Regions from separate parts of the Thalassotalea sp. PLHSN55 genome, predicted to be linked through region 1. Evidence: riboswitches for the same ligand, from Rfam matches in the RefSeq annotation. Region 1 holds a riboswitch; each other region holds the start of a gene.
What was found. A riboswitch is a leader RNA that binds a small molecule or an ion and turns the genes downstream of it on or off. The one in region 1 is predicted to bind cobalamin.
Positions count from the first base shown of each region.

Region 1 (5,574 bases):
TCAATACTGGACCTTCTTTGGTATACATTAGAGATAATTACCCTGATGAAAACCACGCGGCTTTTTTAGCATGGGTAAAATCTCCGGGTAAAAAAAATCCTGACTCAATTCAAATGCCGCCAATGGCACATTTAAGCGACACGGTTATTACTCAGATACATGAGTACATACTAACCGTTAGCCAACATATTAAAGAACAAAAAGATAAGCCTAAATTTCCACCTTTTAAACGGCCGGCAAGAAAATATCCTTATGTTACTCGAGGCGTTTTACCTTTTACGAGCCCTGCATCTATTGTGGTAAGTCTAACGCCTAAATTGTCAATTGTTTGGGATAGCACTATCGCTAAGGTGCGTTATGCATACCCAACGTTTAATTCATTTAATGGCGAGAAAAAACGCGAAGAAAATAATAAACAAATTTTATATAGAGAAAACGACAATACTGGCTTTTCTTTTATTCAAGACCAAGCCATTAAATTTCTAGGCTATGAACTTATCGAAGGCTACCCAGAGTTTCATTACCAAGCAGGTAATATGGAAGTTAAAGAAAAAATTACCCTAGGTTCTACACCACACAGCTTTAAGCGTAGCTTTCAAATTAGCGGAATTCATCAACAGGACGACAAGATCAGTTTAGACCTATCTCATGCAAATAAAGGCGGAGCTTCGAGTAAAATTATTGCTAGCCGCGGGCGTTTAAATAACAACATATTAAATTTAACGGCAACCGACGTGAACAATTTTAGTGTAGAGGTAGTATTGCCATGAAAATATTAACAAGTTTACTCGCTTTACCGCTAACACTGGGTCTGTTATTCGGGCTGGCACTAAGTCCAATTGCTCACGCTGAAAAAAATCCCTGGCTAGATTATTACGATATTGAAAAAGTGGAGTACCCGAAAACGCTCGATCCACAAATAAGTGGTTTAAGCGCTTTAAAAGATGGAAGCATTGCGTTAACGACTATTAGCGGCGACGTGGTTTTGTATCAGCCTAAAAATAAAACATGGACAACTTTTGCCACTGGTTTAGATCAGCCTTTAGGGATAGTTCAAGACAGCAAGAACAGTTTTGTCGTGATGCAAAAACCAGAACTTACTCGATTAGTCGATAAAAACAACGATGGAAAAGCAGACCTTTATCAAACTCTTTATAACGGGTTTGGTATGACAGGAAATTACCATGAATTTGCTTTTGGCCCAGTGGTTGATAGTAAAGGAAACTATTACATCTCGCTTAATATTGCCTCTAACTTTAATGGCATCAATCAGTATATTCGAGGGGAATATAGTGACATGTGTCCGCCAGAAGACCAAATGCGTCAATGGCATGATTTTAAAAAGTGGATGGCAGGTTATAGAAAACAAGTGACTCGCATGTTTTCTTGTGTACCTTTTCGAGGTTGGGTAATGAAAATATCGCCTGATGGCAGCGCAGAACCTTATGCATCAGGCTTTCGCTCTCCAGCCGGTATGCATATTGACCCTCTAGATAAGCTTTGGGTTACTGACAATCAGGGAGATTGGATTGGTACAAGCCCGTTGCATCAAATCAATCAAGGAGACTTCGCAGGTCACCCAGCTTCGCTACATTGGCTGAAAGGTTGGAAGATTAAACATAAAGACGTTACTACCAATGACTTGCTTAATATACGTAAACCTTCTGCAGGTTTGTTTCCGCAAGGAGAGTTAGCTAACTCTCCAACTCAACCGTTATCTACAATTAAACCGGAATTGTTCGGTTTGCCTGAAGGTGAGTTGATTATCGGTGATATGAATATCAACAACCTTATTCGCTTTTTACCAGACCCAATAGAAGGCGTTATGCAAGGAACACTTATCCCATTTATTAGTGGTGATGAACTTGGTATTGGTAATTTTCGACTAGATTTTTCTTCTGATGGCAGTTTGTGGATTGGTAAAGTTCATTTAGGGTGGGCTGGCGATGAGGGCTTGCTAAAAATAACTAAAAAGCCCAACGACATTTTTATCGTGAATAAAGTTAAATTATTACCCGATGGCTTTGAAATTCGCTTTAATAATGCGCTTACTAATGTACCTACAGAAATTAATATCACGCGACATGGTTACCATTATCACGCGAAGTATGGCTCTGAAAAAGTTGGTTTACAAAAAGTGAAAGTGAAAAATATTCACTTAGATAAAGATAAAAAAAGCATAAAAGTTATCACTGAAAAATTAATTACAGGTCAGTTGTATACCTTAACTTTAAATGATGTAAACGATAATAAGAATCAACCTCTCATGGGAAAAGTACTTAGATATAACGTAAATAAGTTACTTCAATCTACTGAATTTAAAGGCGCAAATACTCATGACTAATAACATTATAAAGCTAAGTAAAGTAAGCGCTATTCTAATAGGGTTAATAACAACGACAGCAACATATGGGAATAAAGTAGATCCTAAATTAACTGAGATTTGGCATCCAGTACCTAAAAAAGTACAAGTAACCCCAATTCCGTCAGACGCAATTCCTTTACTACAACAAGCAAGTGACGTAGAAAAATATTGGCAGCATACTAATGGAAAGCCGGTTAATTGGATTTACGAAAACGACCGTTTAACGGTGAAACCCAAAACAGGCTCTATTGTTACTAAGCAGAGCTTTTGTGATATGCAATTACACTTAGAATGGCGTGCGCCTATCGTGAGTGAACGCCGTAAAGATGCACCTCTTCATGCTAATAGCGGTATTAAAATACAAGAGCGTTATGAGGTCCAGATTCTTGATACATATAACAATAAAATTTACGTAAATGGTCAGGCCGGTTCAATTTATAAGCAAGCAGCGCCTTTGGTTGATGCTTTATCGCCGAGTGGTAAATGGAATACGTTTGACATTATTTTCCGCGCACCTCAATTTGATAACGCTGGTGTCCTTACTAAACCCGCACATATTACCGTGTTACATAATGGCGTATTAATACAAGACCACTTTGAAATAGAAGGCACAACTATGTATGTTGGTAAAGCAAAATACTTCAACGCACATGGCTGTAAACCTATATTGCTGCAAGATCACAATGGTGAAATTAGCTTTAGAAATATTTGGCTGAGGGAATTGTAAGGTTGAACGACCGGAATGTTTTTAGCTCGCCTTAGTAGATATCAATAATTATTTGTTTTTGTAAAAGCTGGTTTTATAAATTTGCATAGCGGTTGAATAACCTAGATGCATGCCGTAAGATCTGCCTTGATTTAGGTGTCTTGTGTTATTTTACAGATAAAAATTATCAGAAAAATAACGCTTTAAGATGAAACGTGAAACTGGTGAAATGCCAGTACTGCCCCCGCAACGGTAACTGTGAGCAGCAACAAAACCACTGTATAAAATCGCTTAGCCAACAGGCTTTGATGATAAATATGGGAAGGTGTTGCAGATGCGATGAACAGGAGTCCGGAGACCGGCCTGATCATATTTATTTTTAGCGCAAAGTTTAACGCCATTCGAATATCGTTAGCTGCTATTGATAAATATTACTCGACAACTGCGGTGGGCGGTTATTCAGAGAAAAGTACACGGTTTGTCTTACTGCCTGAAAATGAAATCATAAAAGCGCATTGATAAAGGTGCATTGTCGCGTTTTATCATTGTGAACGTTATTTTCATTGGCAGCATGTCTTAACTCGTTTACCTACTTTGATTTCCACCACCGTTACTATTAATTGTTTGTTAAATAGCGGTATTGTTATGAAATCAGCCACCTCAAATTTACCCATTCGTTTGGTCTTTGCCATTTTTGCCGTATTAACTTTGCTTATGCTGGCAACTCGTACGCATCACTTTGCCAGTTTGAATCATTTGCCGAGCGCTTCAATTGCTATTTTTTTCTTGGCGGGTATGTATTTACGTAATATGAAAGCCTTTTGGTTTTTTTATCTGCTTAGCGTGACTATCGATATGGCGTCATCGTATTACCGTGGTCAGTTTGGTGACTGCATTACCACCTCGTATCCGGCATTGGTCTTAAGCTATGGTGTGATGTTTGCGGCAGGTTTTTATGCTCGCCCCAACTGGCAGCAAAAGGGCCGGCAAATAAATGTGCTGCAAGTTGCCTTTGCGTTATTTGCGGCAAGCTCAATCGCCTTTTTTATCTCAAATGGTAGTTATTACGCATTCTCTGGCAAGTTCCCTGAACTGTCTTGGGCTGAATATTCAGCGCGTGTTGATAAGTACTTTTTCAAATATATTGTTAACCCGACCTTTTATGTGCTGTCAGCGGTGGTGATTGACTTTAACCTGAGCCATTTCTTTGCTGACAAAACCATCAATAACGCCGCCAATGTTAAACATAAACATTAGTTTGCTGAAGTTGATTTTTACATTATCGAGCAAGGTATTTTCATTGAAGGAGTTTATCAGTGGCTATAGAAAATAAAGCCTTTAGGCATCGACCGCAGCAGCAAGCAGGTAGCGGCGTAAAGTGTTCTGCACTCATTGTTGCAGCGCCGCATTCAGGCTCAGGCAAAACCACCGTAACTGCTGCACTCGCGCGCTATCACCGTAATTTAGGGCGCAAGGTCACGGTATTTAAAGTCGGGCCAGACTTTATTGATCCTATGATCCTCAGGCAAGCCAGTGAAGAGCTAGTATATCAATTAGATCTTTGGTTAGTCGGCGAGCAGGGTTGCCAAGAGCTGCTATATCGTGCGGCACAAGAGTCAGATCTGATCTTAATTGAAGGAGTCATGGGGCTATTTGACGGCACGCCAAGTAGCGCAGATTTAGCCGAGTATTTTAATATTCCCGTACTGGGCGTGATTGACGCCAAAGCCATGGCGCAAACCTTTGCCGCGGTTACCTTTGGTTTAGCCAAGTTTCGTGAAAACATGCCTTTTTCTGGGGTGCTTGCCAATCGTGTTAATAGCGACCGACATGGCGAGTTACTCAGTAATAGTTTACCTGATGAATTTACGTATTACGGCCGCATGCCAAAAGACGATAGCATTACTTTGCCGGAGCGTCATTTAGGTTTAGTACAGGCACAAGAATTGGCGGATATTGATAGCCAACTTGATCAAGCGGCTAGCTACATCGCCAATACTAAACTGGTTAATTTACCGGAAAAAGTCGAGTTTTTTAGCGCACAACAAACCGCACAGCTACAAGGCAATGAGCAGGCATTGTCAGGTACTCGCATTATTATTATTCGCGACGCTGCCTTTAGCTTTATTTATGCCGCGAATATCGCCTTTTTAAAGCAAGCAGGCGCAGACATTATTTACTGCTCTGCACTAACCGATAAGCACTTACCTGATGGTGATATTTTATATATCCCCGGTGGTTACCCAGAATTGTACGCGGAAAAACTAAAAACTAATGTCAGTTTTATCAATAGCGTTCAAAGCTTTGCTAATAGTCAAAAACCAATAATTGCTGAATGTGGCGGCATGTTATATCTGCTAGAGCAACTTACTGACTTATCTGGGCAAAAATTCCCTATGCTCGGCTTACTACCGGGTAAAGCGGTTATGCAGAAAAAGCTGGCTGCGATTGGCTCGCAGTGGGTTAACTTATCGATGTTATGCCAAGAACAAACTGCAAACCC
Region 1 covers NZ_JBPDIH010000002.1:500,977-506,550, reverse strand. Annotated here, with positions in the region: gene ACRRSQ_RS05345 (c-type cytochrome) at 1-770, shown strand, start outside; gene ACRRSQ_RS05340 (DUF7133 domain-containing protein) at 767-2,344, shown strand; gene ACRRSQ_RS05335 (3-keto-disaccharide hydrolase) at 2,337-3,092, shown strand; cobalamin riboswitch at 3,209-3,452, shown strand; gene ACRRSQ_RS05330 (hypothetical protein) at 3,411-3,590, shown strand; gene ACRRSQ_RS05325 (hypothetical protein) at 3,717-4,328, shown strand; gene ACRRSQ_RS05320 (cobyrinate a,c-diamide synthase) at 4,388-5,574, shown strand, end outside.

Region 2 (5,574 bases), 150 kb from region 1:
AGAACCACGGTAATTCAACGCACCATTGGCTTTTAGGTCTTGCCATTGGTAACTGGCAGTATAATTAGCGGTTACTTTCGGACGACGATGCAATTGCTCACCGGTTTGTTTATCTTCAGTGCGAGTGTAAGCTAAAGCGACTTTTTGAGAGAAATCGTCAATATCTACTCGTAAGGTAGCTTCTGCACCTTCAATACCCGCTTTAGCGATATTGGCAGGTTTCCAGTTACCGCTGGCATCAGGCGCCCACGCAATTAAGTTTTCTACATCAGAGTTGTAAACCGCAAATTCAAAAGCGCCATTTTCAAACTGGTTTTTAACTAAAAATTCAGTACTTTCAATGCTTTCAGGTAATAAATCTGGGTTACCTTGACCAGGCCAATATAAATCGTTAAATGTTGGCGCTTTAAAGCCAGTACCTCGGTTTAAACTCACTAATAAATTTTCATCGACTTGATAGCCAAATGACACGTTATAAGTATTCTCACCACTTAAGCCAGATACTTCATCACGACGTACCGCACCTTCAAATAAAAATTGTGCCATTTGATGGCGTGCTTGTACAAATGCCGCACGCGTAATGCGCTCGTCTTTGTCCCAGCTGCTGTTGTTACCAGAGACTTGCTCATCATACCAATCAAAACCCGCGGTTAAGCTAGAAGCATCGCTAAAGCTATACTGACTCACTAATGAAAATTGGTCACGTTCAGTAGCAATAAAAGCAGCATCGTCTTTTTGGCCTGAAATGAAGTTAGCGCCTTCGTCTTGGCTAGTTGATAAAGATACTTCGGTGAAGAAATTTTCAACTTGGTATTGGCTGCCTACTTTTATCGAGTAGTTTTCATAGTCTTGTTCATTAGCGCCACCCCATTTAGGATCGTACTCTGAACCACCTTCTTCATAGCGAGAGACTAACTGAAACGATAATTCTTCAGATACTTGGCTTTTACCCACTAAACCAACTGAACGACGGTCGTAACCATCATCATCATCTTCATAAGTATTCGCGGTAAAACCGTCACTTTCTTCCATTGAAGCTGATAAGGTCAATGAGTGTTGCTCGTTGCCTAAACCTACTGCTCCTTCTGTTTTCCAAAAGCCATGGCTTCCCGTACCCGCCGAGACATAACCTTCACCTGAGGTAAGTTGCTTGGTAAATATTTGAATAACACCGCCAATTGCATCAGAACCCCAAAGCGCTGCACGCGGCCCTTTAACAATCTCAATACGCTCAATTAAACCAATAGACATCGCAGCAAAGTTAGTTGTGCCTAAAGTTGCAGAGCCGACACGCACGCCATCAACTAATACCAAGGTATGATCACTGTTAGTTCCGCGCATAAATACTGAGCTAGCTTGCCCAGCGCCGCCTTGGCTGACCACACTAATACCAGCAATAGTTTCTAATAAATCAGTAATATTTTGTGGTTGAATAAACTCAATATCTTGCTGAGAAATAACCTCAGTTGCCGATAACGACAAGAATTTATCTTGTTGCGTACGGTTTGCCGTTACCACAATATTTTCCATATCGTCTGTAGGCGTTGGAGCAGCTAATGCTGCACTTGAAAATACTACACTTGTTAATGCCAAATAAATTGGCGATTTTTTCATTTTTTTAGTTTGTACTAATTGTTTAGTTGTCATATTACCTCGTCTTAAAGTGCCCTCCGCACTTTATTGATCACCAGAAATTAAACACTGGCGATAATGAAGCAAGCTGTAGGCTGTCGGACTTATGCTCTCGATCAAGCAATTACCGTTGCGGGGGCAGTAGCAAATTTTCATTGCTTTCCCCTAAAGCTCGCCAAATAAAAGCAGAGTATTTCTGCTCGTTACGTTTTAATGCACTCTCTATTAGCTTTTAGCGATGCGCATCAATTTTTTCACACATATCTTCAACACCCGATAATAACCGTGTACTAAATCTATGCAGCAAATCTGCATTGACGTGAACAAAATGATTATTTTTCACGGCTGGAATTTCAGGCCATTGTTGCCAATTAACCACAGGTTGCACTTTTTTCGATTTTTCGTCTGGAATAATAATGATCTCTGGTTGAGCAACAATGACGTTTTCAATACCCACTTTTGGATATTGCGTTGGATTTTCACCAAAAACATTATCCCCCTGACAAATACCAAGCAGCTGACTCAACCAGGTGTCGTCGTTAATTGTCATCATAGGTTCAGGCCACAATTGGTAAAAAACCTTAGTTGAGCTTTTTCCGACTTGGCTGGTGCGAATTTGCTGTAACTTTTGCTCAAAGTGCTGCGCGACTTTTTTTGCTTGCTCTTCACGCGCGGTTAACTCGCCAAAATAGCGTATTTCTTTGGCGACATCTGCTACATTTTTAGGGTGGCTAAAAACCACGTTTAAGCCTAAACGCTGCATTTGTTCAATATCGCTTTGCTGATTACCTGTCGTCCAAGCAATCACTAAATCAGGTTTTAGCGCCAATATTTTTTCCATTTTTACGCCATGGTAACCACCAACACGTTCAATACTCAGCGCCTCCTCGGGAAAGTCTGAATACTCAACTGCGCCAACTATTTGTTTGCCTGCGCCAATATCAAACAGCATTTCAACAATATGAGGCGCCATGGCAATAATGCGCATATTTTGCTTTTGCTCATCACTGTCATTATCACCTGCGTGAACACTAGCAACCTGACTCACCAACAATAACGCGGTAAACACTATCGAGTTAAAAACTTTATTCATATCGGTGCCTTTTTTAATAGTGACTTATTTAATGTACCTTGTTGAATCACTTCGGTAATTTTTTCAATATCAAGGTATTGCTGACAAACACTGGCTAAACGCTCAAGCTGAATTTCACGATGTTCATCAAGGTCAATATGCTCGGTTATGCCATTATCTTTATCTACCCAATGTAAAATAAGCTCAGTAGCTTCGCGGCTATCAAACAGTCCATGCAAATAAGTTCCAATAATTTGCCCGTCTTGCGATACAACACCATCGGTCGTTAAGTTATCCGCGTCACATGCAGTGTCGACACTTAATTGAAGCTCGCTCAGCAGTGGCGAAGCTAATGCAGCACCTGAAGAACGTCCACAATGAATTTCATAACCTTTCACCTGACATGATTTGCCGGCTACGGTCATGGTGGCATGCGCCTTTGTTAAGGTTTTATCCGCGCTTAACACGGTAGTGATATCTAAAAAGCCTAAACCATCAACCCCCACTTTTGCCTGCGTTGAACTCGACTCAATACCTAAAGGGTCGAAAATTTTATTGCCCAACATTTGATAGCCACCACAAATACCAAGTACTTTGCCGCCGTAACGTAAATGGCGCTGAATTTGCTCTTGCCATCCTTGGGCTTTAACAAAGGCTAAATCCTCAATAACATTTTTGCTGCCGGGTAAAATAATTAAGTCACAATCGGGTATGCGCTCGCCTACGCGCACATAAGTTAAGTTGATATGCTGATGCAGCCTTAACGCGTCAAAATCGGTATGATTACTAATATGAGGTAATAACGGCACCGCAATATTGATAATGCGCGCATCCGACTCTGTGGTAAGTTTATTATCGATGGCAATAGCATCTTCAGCATCAAGCGCTAAATCGTGCAAATACGGTAAAACGCCAAGAACCGGCTTACCGGTTTTTTCTTCTAGCCAATCAAGGCCTGATTCAAGCAATTTAATATCACCGCGAAAGCGGTTAATCACAAAACCTTTTACCCGTGCTTGTTCACTTTCACTAAGTAGCGCGAGTGTACCAACTAAGTGCGCAAAAACGCCGCCTTTGTCGATATCTGCAACTAAAATAACAGGACAATCAACCGCTTCAGCGTAACCCATATTGGCGATATCATTAGCACGCAAATTAATTTCAGCCGGGCTGCCTGCGCCTTCCACCATCAAGACATTAAAATCATTAGCCAAACGCTGGTGTGAGGTGAGTACCGCATCCATCGCCACTTTTTTATAGTCGTGGTAACTATCTGCTTCCATGTTTGAAATGGCTTTACCATGCACTATCACTTGCGCGCCAGTATCGCTGTTAGGCTTTAATAATATCGGGTTAAAATCAACGCGAAGCGGCGTTTTTGCAGCAATGGCTTGTAAGGCTTGAGCGCGACCAATTTCACCACCATCACTGGTCACAGCACTATTAAGCGCCATATTTTGCGGCTTAAATGGCGCAACCTTATAACCTAAATTAACAAAGACTCGGCACAGACCAGCAACTAAAGTACTTTTACCGGCATCAGACGTGGTGCCTTGCACCATTAAGGTTTTCATGGATTCATCTCAGTATTTGCATCATTTTTTAGCGTCAGTGGTAAACCCGCCATAATAAAATCAACGTGGCTGGCAATTTTGCCAATGTCTTGATGAAGCCAACCGGCTTGGTCAACAAAATCACGCGCAAGATCGCCAAGTGGCACTATGCCATGTCCTACTTCATTACTGACTAAAATCAAGGTTTTCTCTGTTGAATGCGACAAGCGTTCAAGCAATTGCAACAATGCCGCTTTTTCTTGCTGCCATAAATCAAGCGCGCCTTTGCATAAACAATTACTGAGCCACAACGTTAAACAGTCAACCAACACACAATCGCTATCGTTAAAAGCTTGTTCAATTGAGAAAGCTAATGCTAAAGGCGATTCCACTAACTGCCATGATTTAGCAAGCTCATCTTGGGATCTTTGCGCTTGGTGCATGTCAATGCGCTGCTGCATTTCATCATCACCGCGTTCAGCTGTGGCGATATAAGTGACTTGTTCAGCACCACTTTGTTGGCTTTGACGGGCGATTTGCTCGGCAAAACGACTTTTACCAGAACGTGCGCCACCTAAAACTAAATGTATATTGTTCATATGTTAGTGCCTTGGCCAAAATAGCCGAGTAAGAATAAATAAATCACCACTTCGCAAAGTTGCTGAGCTGCGCCTAAACAGTCGCCAGTGTAACCACCAAGTTGATGATTAAACCATTTCACTAATAACCACCTAAAAACCAATAATGTCAGTAACAAGGTAAAAAAAGCGTGAATTGGCAGTGCAAAAAAAGCGACGACAATGCCTGTTAGTGACAAGACCATTAAGCCATTAAAAGATAGTGCTTGCGCCAACGGCTTAACTTTACTGAGCGCATCTTCTTGCACATAGTTCATGGTATAAATCAAACTGGTTGCCAGCACGCGGCTAAGGCAATGACCAAGTACAAGCGCACTGATGAGGGAATAATATTGGTTCAGTGAAACTAAGCTTTGAAATTTCACCATTAACAAGACAATTAACGCGACACTGCCATAGGTGCCGATGCGACTGTCTTTCATAATGTTTAGTTTTTGCTCAACTTGCCAGCCGCCGCCAAAGCCGTCCCAAACATCTGCCCAACCGTCTTCGTGAAATGCGCCAGTAAAAATAATGCTCGTTGCCATCGCAAGTAGCACCGCAATTTCAACGGGAAAAATAAAGGTGCTTAATGCAAATACCGTTGCAGCGACAATTCCGACAAATATGCCCACGACGCCAAAATAACGGCTCGCTTGATTAAGCATCTCTGAGCTGACGTCCTCTGGCAAACGCACCG
Region 2 covers NZ_JBPDIH010000002.1:347,486-353,059, forward strand. Annotated here, with positions in the region: gene ACRRSQ_RS04680 (TonB-dependent receptor domain-containing protein) at 1-1,647, opposite strand, end outside; cobalamin riboswitch at 1,705-1,838, opposite strand; gene ACRRSQ_RS04685 (cobalamin-binding protein) at 1,865-2,725, opposite strand; gene ACRRSQ_RS04690 (cobyric acid synthase) at 2,722-4,278, opposite strand; gene cobU (bifunctional adenosylcobinamide kinase/adenosylcobinamide-phosphate guanylyltransferase) at 4,275-4,856, opposite strand; gene ACRRSQ_RS04700 (adenosylcobinamide-GDP ribazoletransferase) at 4,853-5,574, opposite strand, start outside.
Region 2: it holds a riboswitch for cobalamin, as region 1 does, so the genes downstream of both, ACRRSQ_RS04680 (TonB-dependent receptor domain-containing protein) here and ACRRSQ_RS05325 (hypothetical protein) in region 1, are expected to answer to the same signal.

Region 3 (5,574 bases), on a different contig from region 1:
ATTCCGGGCGATAAAACGGCCGTCGGTTCTTTTTATGACTTACGTGACGATGCTGATGATGCGGTAAAAGCAATTATTGAAGAGTTAGCAGGTCAAACAAACTTAGTTGAAGGTAGCGACGAACAAAAAGTGGCTGACCTATTTCGTTCATTTATGAACAGTGAAGCGCGCAACCAAGCAGGTACGACGCCAATTCAATTTATTTTTGACGATATCAACCAACTCAAAAACAAAGATCAATTAGCCAGTTTTTTTGGTAAATATCAAGCCGCAGGTGTGAATAACCCACTAGCGTTTTACATTAACGTTGATGCCAAAGATTCATCTCGTTACGCCACGCATATTTGGCAAAGTGGTTTAGGCTTGCCAGATCGTGATTATTACTTTAATGAAGCTGAGCGCTTTGTAAACATGCGCGAGGGTTATTTAGCACATATCGAAAATATGTTTAACCTTGCCGGCGTTAAAGACGGTAAAGCTGCTGCAGAAACTATTCTAGCAATGGAAACTGAGCTCGCGGGTTACCACTGGACTCGTGTACAAAGTCGTGATAGCGAAAAGCGTTACAATAAATTCCAAGTGAGCCAATTAGCTGAATTAGCAGGCGACTTTAATTGGTCAGCTTACCTTGATGCTCAAGGCGTGGCTAAGCAAAAAGACATTATTATTAACCAACCTGATTTCATTGAAGGTTTTGGTAAAGTTTTCGCTAAATCTTCTTTAGCTGACTGGCAAACTTACTTAACGTTTCATACCTTAAGTGCCTATGCGGTTTATTTAACTGAAGAAATTGATAATGAGAATTTTGATTTCTATTCAAAACAGCTCAATGGTCGCCAAGAGCAACGCCCACAATGGAAGCGCGGTGTAAGTGTTGTTAATAATAACCTAGGTGAAGTTATTGGGAAAATCTACGTAGGTCGTCATTTTAAACCTGAAGCGAAAACTCGCATGAGTCAGTTGGTGGAAAATTTGCGTAGCGCTTATGGCGCAAGCATTGACGAGCTTGAGTGGATGGGCACAGACACCAAAGCTGCAGCGCATGTGAAATTAGCGGCATTTACTCCTAAAATTGGTTACCCAGATAAGTGGCAGGATTACTCAAAATTAACGATTTCAGCAGATGATTTAGTTGGCAACATTGTCCGCTCTGGCATGGTGGGTCATCACAAAGAAGTTGAAAAATTAGGTGGTCCAATTCAAGATTGGGAATGGGGTATGACACCACAAACCGTTAATGCTTATTACAACCCAACCGTGAATGAAATTGTATTTCCTGCAGCAATATTACAACCACCATTTTTCAATATGGCAGCAGATGACGCAGTAAATTACGGCGGCATTGGCGCGGTAATTGGCCATGAAATGGGCCACGGTTTTGATGACCAAGGCAGTAAGTACGATGCCGACGGCAACCTAAGAAATTGGTGGACAGAGCAAGACTTAGCAGAATTTGCTAAGCGCACCCAAATACTTGTTGAGCAATACGCGGGTTACGAAGTATTTGAAGGTTTACATGTTAATGGTGAGCTAACCTTAGGCGAAAACATTGGTGATTTATCAGGTGTTACTATCGCATATAAAGCCTATAAAGCCTCTTTAAATGGTCAAGAAGCACCAATTATCGACGGTTTAACTGGCGATCAACGTTTCTTTATGGGTTACGCGCAAATCTGGCGTTCAAAATTTGTAGAGAAGGCGATGCGCAACCGCGTGGCAACTGACCCACATTCACCGGGTGAATTTAGAGCCTTAGGTTCTTTATCAAACATGAATGAATTCTACCAAGCCTTTGACGTAAAAGAAGGTGATGCCATGTATATTGCCCCTGAGAAACGCGTAAAAATTTGGTAATTAAGCACTAGGTTTTATCGTTAATCGCAATGTAAAAAGGGCCAACAGGCCCTTTTTTATCAAACAATTTTTATTGTTTTGCGCTGCTATTAACGACAAGGTAAACTGGTGCAGTTTAATTGCCGTTAAAGAATTCGGTGATTGACTCGCAGGGGAAAATGGTGAAAGTCCATTGCTGTTCCCGCAACTGTAAAGCCAGAGTACCTGCCGCCAAAAGCTAAGCTAAATGACTAAGCTAAAAAACAATTAGATTAAATAGATATTCGTGCGGGAAAACACGAAGAGTGTCTGAATCAAAATGGTCCAGCGCACTACTTTCGCTCCTACATTGGTATCCTTAAAATATTAAGGCTCCTCTTATGACAGACAAAAAATCTCTTTCTAGTGAAGAAAAGCACCAACAACGCATGCAAAAGCTCAAAGACAAAATTGATGCAAAAGTTGACTCAGCAACCGAAGAACGCGGCATACTTATTGTTATTACTGGTAACGGTAAAGGCAAGTCAACGTCGGGTTTTGGTACAGTAACTCGTGCGGTTGGCCACGGTTTAACCGCTGGCGTTGCGCAATTTATTAAAGGCCAGTGGGATAGCGGCGAACGTAACTTATTAGAAAAAAATGGCGTAACTTTTCACGTAATGAATACCGGCTTTACTTGGAATACCCAAGATAAAAGTAAAGATATTGCTGCTGCAACCGCGGTTTGGGCTGAAGCTAAGAAAATGTTAGCCGACGATAGCATTGATCTGGTTTTATTAGATGAACTGACTTACATGTTGTCGTACAAATATCTAGATTTAGACGACGTGCTAGACGCAATAACTAATCGCCCAGTTAACCAGCATGTGGTTGTAACGGGGCGTGCTTGTCATCGTTCATTACTTGATATTGCCGACACCATCAGCGAAGTTCAACCAACGCGCCACGCCTTTAATGCTGGCATTAAAGCGCAAAAAGGCATTGATTGGTAACTAACTGAAAAGTCGAACGTTACACACCTTAAGGTTCGACTTTTTCTGAAACTATGATTGTCTTGTCTATAAGCAATACAAAACGCCCAAGATGATCAACACCGCAAAAAATAGCGTTTCGCAGGTCAGTAAAAATATCGGTTTCCAGCCAACCGACAGCACTTGAGCTAACGAGGTTTTAATACCTATTGCGACCATAGCAATGACAAGAAACCATTGAGATAATATTTTAATCACATCAACCAAAGCGGTTGGTAACAGTCCTAAATTATTCACTAACGCCAAGACAAAAAACACCACTAAAAAGCTTGGTATAAAGCTGCTAACGCCTTTCTTGCTACTTTGTCCTTGCCCTTTGAATAGCCAAAAAATGATCATCACAATCGGCAATAATAAAGCAACACGCATTAGCTTAATATACATCGCAATATCGCCAGTGGTTTCTGAAACCGAATAACCGGCACCTGCAACTTGGGCAACATCGTGAATAGCGCCGCCAAGAAATACGCCTGCAAGTTGATCTGATAAACCTAGCGTAGTTACCACAATCGGGTAAAAAATCATCGCCATCGTGCCGAGCGCGGTAATACTGACAACGGTTAATGCAAAAAACTTTTCAAACTGCGCGTTTTTAGGCAATACCGTTGATATAGCCGCTGCCGCAGATACGCCACATATTGCCACTGCGCCACCCGATAACACACCAAACGAGGTCGGTAATGACAATAATCGAGCAAGCACAACCGCAAAGCCCATAGAAACTATCATAGATGCAATAATCAACAATGGTGCTTCAAAGCCTAAAGACATGACATCAGCAAAGGCTATTCGCACTCCCACTAAAGCCACTGCCATTCTCAGCAGCGCGGTTGAACAAAATGCAATACCCGATTGTAGCTTTGGCGAGTGAAATAAAAAATGCAATGCCAAGCCAAGCAGCAGTGCCAGTAGCATAACAGGTGCTTGATACGTTGATGCTAATACCTTAGCAATCGCCGCAACCAATACGCATAAAGCGATACCGTGTATGTGCACTTTAAAAAACGACATCAGTTTTAAAATCATCTTAGAAAATTTATTTAAAAGAAAAGTGTTTCGCGAATATTGTCAGTGTAACTAAAGCCATCAATAAAAAATATAACTTCCTTGCCAGCTTGCCAATCTACAACGATGAATTACACAACCACATTGACCTCTTAATTAACTTAAAAAATCATCAGTTAATAGCATTTACCTTAGTGAATTTTGAATATCCGACTATATTGTAATATGCGGGCTTATTATTAGCCTCAAGCTAACGTCAACTCATGAAAGGATGCACAAGCGTTGAAAAAAAATTGGTTTATTAATTTAGCACTCATGTTAACCATCATTTTTACCGTAGTTATTTTTATTAGCTATGAAACTCTTACCGAAAAAAAGGTAACAGAAGTCTCAGTTGCTGTGTCCAGAACGCCCCTGTCAGCCCCTTTTTATATTGCCCAAGAGCAAGACTTTTTTGCACAAACCTGCGTTTCTGTGAATATCGTTGATGTTTATGGCGGCAATAAAGCCTTTGAGGAAGTCATTGACGGCAACGTAGACTTTGCCACCAGTTCAGATACCGTGCTCGCCTTTCAAAGTTTGAACGATCTTAAATTTGTCACCCATGCAACCTTTGTGCAATCGGATAATGATGTAAAACTGATCACCCGAGCAAACGACAATATTGGTTCTGGCAAGGATTTAGTCAATAAACGTATTGGTGTTATTCGAAGCAGCGCCAGTGAATATTACCTCAGTATTTACTTAGCGTTGGCTGGGCTATCATTTGATGATATTCAGTTAATTTATTATTCACCAAATCAACTACTCGGCGCATTTCAAAATAATGAAGTAGACGCAATAGTGCCCTGGGAACCCTTTGCATTTAAAAGCATTCAGCAATTAGGTGATCAGGCTCAGTTACATAAAACTAAAAACATTTATACGTTAACCTTTAATTTAATCTCGAAAGAGCTCTATACCAATGAGCAAATCGACCAGGCGAAATGTCTATTAGATGGCTTAAGCTTAGCGATAGATTATATCGCTTCCAAGCCTAAACATGCGCAGCAAATTATTCAAAAGAAACTGCAACTATCACCCGAGTTTATCAGTTGGACATGGCCTGATTATATTTTTAAACTCAATCTAAATCGGTCATTGTTGTTAAATATTGAATCGCAAGCCAATTGGGCAATAAAATATAAAATGACCAAGCAAACACAGTCAACCGATGCTAATAATTTCATTGATAGTCGAGCACTTATGCAAATTAACCCGATGGCGGTCAATATACGCCCTTAATTGATAGCCACCAAAAAGCGAAATGAGCGTTATGATAAAACTTGGATTAAAACAACGTATTCTATGTTTTAGTATTTTTGCAGGAATTATTTTTGTTTGGGTGATAAGCCATGTGCTTTTTTCTTGGGATACCATTAATACCGCGTTAGAGCGCGACAATTACGCCAGACAAATAAGCACTCATACCGACCATATCGCGCAAGCTGTCATTATCGACCAATTTTCCTATTCGCAAGGTAAAAAAAACACCTGGTTAGATCACCATAGCCAATTAAGTCGTTTACTTGCTACGCCACCACCTTTAACGCCTGCACAAAAAACCTTGCAAAACAGTATTGATAGCCAAAATAACAGCATTAAAATTCTCTACAATCACCTACAAGGCGAGTTACTCACCAAAGATATTAGTGAACATCTGCTC
Region 3 covers NZ_JBPDIH010000007.1:249,526-255,099, reverse strand. Annotated here, with positions in the region: gene ACRRSQ_RS15170 (M13 family metallopeptidase) at 1-1,854, shown strand, start outside; adenosylcobalamin-variant (AdoCbl-variant) riboswitch at 1,989-2,068, shown strand; gene cobO (cob(I)yrinic acid a,c-diamide adenosyltransferase) at 2,214-2,825, shown strand; gene ACRRSQ_RS15160 (YeiH family protein) at 2,892-3,875, opposite strand; gene ACRRSQ_RS15155 (ABC transporter substrate-binding protein) at 4,152-5,153, shown strand; gene ACRRSQ_RS15150 (diguanylate cyclase) at 5,185-5,574, shown strand, end outside.
Region 3: it holds a riboswitch for cobalamin, as region 1 does, so the genes downstream of both, cobO (cob(I)yrinic acid a,c-diamide adenosyltransferase) here and ACRRSQ_RS05325 (hypothetical protein) in region 1, are expected to answer to the same signal.